2 regions of the Paenibacillus sp. FSL L8-0436 genome follow, and region 2 is predicted to be linked to the other one. Evidence: riboswitches for the same ligand, from Rfam matches in the RefSeq annotation. Region 2 holds a riboswitch; the other holds the start of a gene.

Region 1 (3,414 bases), 3.2 Mb from region 2:
TAGCCCGGGTGATCAGGCAACCCCGGATGGAATACCTCTGCAATAGCCGGGTGCTCCAGCAGATAATGAGCTAATTCCAGCGCATTGCTCTCATGCCGCTCCATACGCAGGGCCAGCGTCTTCATGCCTTTCATCAGCTGGTAGCTGTCATTTGGTGCAAGCACGGCACCCAGAGAGTTATGCAGAATGGCCATTTCTGCTGACAGCTCGGTGCCTTTGGTAACGATAAGACCCGCAAGGACATCATTATGGCCACCCAGATATTTGGTGGCACTGTGGACAATAATATCCGCCCCGAGCTCCAGCGGACGCTGGAAGAACGGGGTAAGCAGCGTATTGTCTACGATTGTGAGCAGCCCATGGCGGCGGGCCCACGTACACACGGCTGATACATCCGTAATCATCATCAGCGGATTGGTCGGGGTTTCAATAAATACAGCCTTCGTATTCGGAAGGCGTGCCGCTTCCAGCGCATCAAGATCGTTTGTATCCACATAGGAGGCGGTGATCCCGTACTTGGACAGAATCCGCTCCAGCAGCCGGTATGTGCCCCCGTACAGATCCAGCGAGACCACCAGATGGTCCCCATGCCCGAACAGCGCAAACACTGTGGTCAGCGCAGCCATCCCGGAGCTGCAGGCAAAACCGGCATCCCCGGATTCCAGCTCCGCAGCCGCCTCTTCCAGCACGGAGCGGGTTGGGCTTTTGGTGCGGCTGTAGTCAAAACCTGTGCTTTGTCCGAGTCTAGGGTGGCGGAATGCCGTTGCATTATAAATCGGATAATTTACTGCCCCTGTACCGGGATCTTCCTGTGAGCCAATTTGCGCCAGTCTGCTTTCAATCCTAAGTTTCTCGTCCATCTGTAAGCCTCCTAAATGTGGTGTAATCATTTCTATATAGTGTGAAGCAGCTAACGTCTTCTCTTTTAAATTATTGGACCAATATCGTAAGGGGTCTCCTGGTATACATAGTAATTGAGCCAATTGGCAAACAATAAGTTGGCATGGGCCCGCCAGACGGCCGGCGGTGTGCGCTGCGGATCATCCTTAGGATAGTAATGCTTCGGCAGTGCGACATCCATCCCCTTGGCTGCATCCCGGTCATACTCCCATTTGAGGGAAAAAGGATCATATTCAGAATGACCGGTAACGAAAATCTGTCTGCCGTCATGTGTCGCTACCAGATAAATTCCGGCTTCCTCCGATTCGGCCAGAATCTGCAGATCCGGATTAGCGAGGATATCCTCACGGGAAATGTCGGTATGACGGGAATGTGGAACATGGAACACTTCGTCAAATCCGCGCAGCAGCTTGACGTTATTATGGCTCACGGTGTGCGGGAAAACTCCGAAGCATTTCTCGTCCAAGCTAACCTTACGCACTCCAAAGTGGTGATACAATCCTGCCTGGGCAGCCCAACAGATATGCATGGTCGAAGTAACGTTGTGTTTGCTCCATTCAAAGATTTCTTTCAGCTCTTCCCAGTAGTTCACATCCTCGAACTCCATCTGTTCTACCGGGGCGCCTGTAACAATTAATCCATCCAGACGGCGGTGGCTGATTTCGTCAAAGGTTTTATAAAAGCTCTTCAAGTGCTCTGCCGAAGTGTTCTTGGAGGTATGGGAGCTGGGATGCAGCAGAATCACATCAACCTGAAGCGGCGAGTTTCCGATTAGGCGCAGCAGCTGCGTTTCCGTTGTTTCCTTAGTCGGCATTAAATTCAGAATAGCGATTCTCAAGGGGCGGATGTCCTGGTGGAAGGCCTGGCTTTCATCCATTACAAAGATATTCTCCCCGGATAATACCTCTTTGGCCGGCAAGCTGTCGGGAATTTTAATTGGCATTGTTGTGTCCACTCCTTAACTGAATTTGAGTGCCGCTAATACGGCTTGTGTTTAAAATACAACCAAAAAAGACCTTTCTCGGGCGAGAAAGGTCATAGATTTGCAGTCATATGCGCCTCTCTCATCTGCCAGAGAACTTCTGCCGGGATTCAAATATCCCCTGCAAAGCTTCCGCAAGAATTAGCACCGTGCGTTCACACGCCGGTTGCCGGGTTTCATCGGGCTAGTCCCTCCACCTGCTCTTGATAAGATTTAGCTGTATTCAGTTAGAAAAATCTAAAATGTCAAACGTTGTTTTTCTTAAAATTCACTTTAAATCATGAACCTCCTTTTCGTCAAGTCCATACAATGCTAAAGAGCCCCTGAAAGTGAAAAGAATTTTGCTTGAAAGAGGCATACCCCGGCGTTATACTAGACAAGTGTTTCATACCATAAATGACGAAAAGAAGAGGTGAGAGAAGCATGGAAGGCGACCCGGGTGCGCAGTTAAGCGTGCAAAGTGAGCTACCACACAGGATTAACATCAGCTTGCCGGCGGCGGGAGCAGTTCTTCTTCATGCTCTCGAAACGTCATTTGGCCTGATTCATTGATTGTACCACCGGCCAAGCTGATTTTTTTCTCTGTGCTTTAATTAGCATATCCCTGGAGAAGACCGGGGACAGAAGGAGTGAATCAGATGAAAATCCGGCTGGTGAACGCAGGGGTTTTTACAACTATTGAGGATATTGAAGAAACACTGACAGCCCCTACAGAGGGCTTCTACTGGATTGATGCGGATGTTGAGGATTTGGAGCTGCTTCAGCCCCTATACAATCTGCATGACCTGGCCGTTGAGGATTGCCTCAGCGAAGAGGAGCAGCGCCCGAAGATTGAAATTTATGAAAGCCATTATTTTATAGTTGTCAACAGTATCCGTTTCGATGACGAGGAGATTTTCCTCCGTGCACTGAACGTGTTTCTCGGCAGACATTACATTATCACCGTCACCAAACAAAAGATCCATGAGCTACGTGTGCTGAAACCTATCCTGTGGGAGCAGGAGGTCAGCGAGCCGGACCGCTTCCTGTACCATCTGATCGACACTGTCGTGGATAACTATTTCTCTGTCGGCGACCGGATTGAAGTGCGGATTGAGAAGCTGGAAGAGGATATCCTTATGCATACCAAGAAATCGCATCTTAGCGAGATCATCGGTCTGCGCAGCGAAATTCTCTGGCTGAAGAAGATGCTTGGACCGCAGAAAGAGGTTATCAACACCCTAAATAAAAAAGACCTCCGCCTGATCGATGACCAGCTGCAGAAGTATTTTAGCGACATTTATGAAAATGCGGTCAAAATCTCTGAAACCTTTGAGACCTACCGCGATCTTATGGGCAACTTGCGCGAGGCGTACCAATCGAGTATTGCCAACCGTGCCAACGAAATTATGAGAGTATTTACAGCCATTACAACGATATTCATGCCGCTGACCGTAATTACCGGGATCTACGGGATGAACTTTGACAATATTCCCGAGACCCATTCAGAGTACGGCTACTATGGCGTTATTGCCGTTATGGTGACGCTCGGC
Region 2 (3,414 bases):
GTTGCGGCGGAATTGGCCACGTTATTGGTATTGTTATTGTTGCCGCAAGCAGCCAGCACCAATACCAAGGTCAAGCTGAAAAATGTGAGCAGTACTTTCTTCATCTGTAAATCCCCCTTTATTAAATGTATGAATAAGGCTATATATGGACGTACCTTATTTCCGGGTAAAAAATTTGACCAGCCGGTCTCCAGCCATTTGCAGCAACTGAACTAGTATAACCATCAGCACTACGGAGATAATCATAACTTCTTTCTCATACCGGTAATAACCGTAGCGGATTGCCAGATCACCAAGACCTCCGCCGCCGATCATCCCCGACATCGCGGTGTAGGAAACGAGCGTAACGAGAGTGATGGTCACTCCGGCAAGCAAGCCTGGACGAGCCTCGGGCAAAAGTACACGCATAACGATCTGCCTTGTGGAAGCTCCCATTCCTTGTGCTGCTTCAATCACGCCCCGGTCAACCTCACGCAGTGCCGTCTCCACCAGTCTGGCAAAAAACGGAGCCGCACCGATGACCAGCGCCGGGATCGTACCGAGCACACCTATCGAAGTCCCCATAATCGACTTGCTGAAAGGAATCAATGCTACCATTAGAATGAGAAATGGAACGGAACGCAGGATGTTTACAAGCAGCGATAATACCGAGTAAATTACCCTGATAACAATGTTATTTGATCTTCCCCATAAATATAACACAATTCCGAGTGGTAAACCAAGAATAATTGTGAATATTCCGGAAAATGCCAACATTTTTAATGTAGCCACTGTAGCATCAAGCATTTCTTCCCAATTAATTGTATTAAAATTCAAGCCGCCCACTATGAAATCACCTCCACATCAAGCCCCTGCGCCGTTAACTCGGCGACTGTGGCTTCAACCGCTTCAGGCGACCCTTCAAAACGGACAATCAGCTGGCCGTAAGGCACATCTTTAATTGTGGAGATTGTCCCCTGCAAAATCGCAAAGTTGACCCCGGTATCGCGGGCTACATGGGACAAGGTAGACTCGTACGTTTTTTGTCCCAAAAAGGTAATCTTGACGGCCTTGCCGAATTCACCATTCACTGCATCAATGGCCGCCCGAAGAGGCCCGTCCTGCTGAGTTTCACTACGGATAAACTCCTTGGTTACTTCATGCTTGGGCTTCAGGAATACCTCTGCGACATTCCCCTGCTCGATAATACCGCCGCCATGAATGACTGCGACCCGGTCACAGATGCTCTGTATGACATGCATTTCATGCGTAATCAGCACAATCGTCAGATTAAATCGCTTGTTGATATCGAGCAGCAGACGCAGGATGGAATCCGTTGTCTGCGGATCCAGCGCCGAGGTCGCTTCGTCGCATAGCAGCACATCGGGATCACTAGCCAAGGCACGGGCCACGCCCACCCGCTGCTTCTGTCCACCGGACAGCTGGGCAGGATATTTGTTCAGATGTTGTTCGAGACCAACCAGTGTTATCAGTTCCTTCACTTTATGGTCAATTTCTTTTCCCGGAGTGCCCATCAGCCGCAGCGGAAAGGCGATATTATCGTATACCGTAGCCGAAGTGAGCAAATTGAAATGCTGAAAAATCATCCCGATTTTACGCCGCTGCACCTGCAATTGCCTCTGATTCAGCGCCGTCAGATCCACACCGTTCACCCATACCTCACCCTCTGTCGGACGCTCCAGCAGGTTAATGCAGCGGATTAGGGTGCTTTTTCCCGCTCCAGAATGGCCGATTACTCCAAAAACCTCACCTTTTTTGATGGACAGGTTCAGATCCCAGAGCGCTGTAGCGGCCTTGCTGCCTTTTCCGTAGACCTTGGTTAAACCTTTTAGCTCTATCAATTACTGTCCCCCTCTCTTTATTTCTATTCCTATAACATCAAAAAGACCTCTTACGATCGATTGCAGATCGCAAGAGGCCCTGTGCGTTTATTAACAATGCCTTCTCATCTGCCAAAGACCGCAAACCGCGCGGTATTGTAGGAATTAGCACCATGACATTCATCTAAAACGCGGATTGACGCGCATTACACAAATCGGTTGCCGGGCTTCATCGGGCCTATCCCTCCGCCGCTCTCGATAAGATTATGATATGAAATTAGTTGCCGTTTTTCTGTGAGAAACGAATGCATGCCTAAGTATAGTAAGTTTCAGGTTTTTTGTCAAAGGGAAAGTTTTACTTAGAGCCGTCTCTTGCTTTCAAAGCTGCCGCGTTTTTACGCCACTGCTCATTGCTGTAACGGAACGAAGCGCTTAAAGATTTGCACACCATCTCAAGGCACTGCTTCAAATCCTCCAGATGACTGTCCAAATCTTCAAGCTGAATTTTGTCATGCAGCCCTTGATGTCTTTGCCAGAGATCATCCTGCATTTCCGCATTCATATAATGAATTTCGGCGTTGCGGCGTTTGCGCAGATTCTGCAGCGGCTCCCGGTAAGAGTTCTTGATATTCTCCAGTTCTTCCGCCAGCGGCGCATGCGCTTTGAGCAATTGAAATTGCCGCAGCACGGTGAAATATGAGAAATGGGCTTTGACCTTGGTCGTGTTGAGATTATACAGACTGTTCAATACAGTTCCAAGCTTGTCCAGCAGTGAGAAGACACGAATAAAGCCATTTTTATAAAAATAAACGTACCGGGCATAATCGCCCTGCTCGATCACTGTCATATCATCCATATAACCGGCAACAACCAATTTCCGGTAAAAGGCTGCCGCGAACCAGCTTTGCTCCAACTCGTCCAAGGAGGAAATCAGCCCGCGCGTCCATATCTCCAGCTTGCGGTATTCATGGTCGTGGTCCTCATGCGCGTTCATTTCCTTGCGCAGCATTGCTGCAAGCTTCGCCATGTTGTCCATGGCTTCAGCCAGTACACCGCCGTTCTCGCGCGGCGGTTCTCCCAGTAATATCCGCAGCATGTTTTGTCCTCCTTAAAGTTTTGTAAGCATTACATCCTGAAATCTACTTCGTACAAAACTCGCTTCGGAAGCATTCGCTTAGTTTTGTAAGCATTACATCCTGAATCTACTTCGCACAAAACTCGCTTCGGAAGCATTAACTTAGTTTTGTAAGCATCGGGAAATAGTTCTTCCAGTTTTGGTCGACTACCTTCACAATATCCCCGCATGGTTCCAGCTCATCCGGATAATCCGGCTTCATGCGGGCGTCGATAACAATCGGCAGCTTATAGCCAATGTGATGGCGGTTAACCTCGGATTCTGCGTAAATATCGCTCGCCGGATTAAACCGGGTGAACACAGTCCACAGAAAGGAGGTTTGCGTCTGAGCGGTTTCAGCGGCGTGATCCACCAGGATGATGAGCGGCCATTCTGTTTCCTTCTGGCGCAGTTCGGCGATCAGTCTCAGCGGAAGTTCAGGGTCGTCTATATAGGATGCACCCGATACCGTTAAACATC

Evidence for each region. A riboswitch is a leader RNA that binds a small molecule or an ion and turns the genes downstream of it on or off. The one in region 2 is predicted to bind S-adenosylmethionine.
Region 1: another riboswitch for S-adenosylmethionine. It lies ahead of metA (homoserine O-succinyltransferase); the one in region 2 lies ahead of NSS79_RS28775 (methionine ABC transporter ATP-binding protein).

The regions. Positions count from the first base shown of each region.
Region 1 covers NZ_CP151955.1:2,000,697-2,004,110, reverse strand. The annotation lists gene NSS79_RS09095 (aminotransferase class I/II-fold pyridoxal phosphate-dependent enzyme) at 1-860, opposite strand, end outside; gene metA (homoserine O-succinyltransferase) at 926-1,843, opposite strand; SAM riboswitch class I at 1,962-2,095, opposite strand; gene corA (magnesium/cobalt transporter CorA) at 2,521-3,414, shown strand, end outside.
Region 2 covers NZ_CP151955.1:6,228,376-6,231,789, forward strand. The annotation lists gene NSS79_RS28765 (MetQ/NlpA family ABC transporter substrate-binding protein) at 1-104, opposite strand, end outside; gene NSS79_RS28770 (methionine ABC transporter permease) at 157-825, opposite strand; gene NSS79_RS28775 (methionine ABC transporter ATP-binding protein) at 825-1,841, opposite strand; SAM riboswitch class I at 1,943-2,085, opposite strand; gene NSS79_RS28780 (Cthe_2314 family HEPN domain-containing protein) at 2,176-2,916, opposite strand; gene NSS79_RS28785 (UbiD family decarboxylase) at 3,053-3,414, opposite strand, start outside.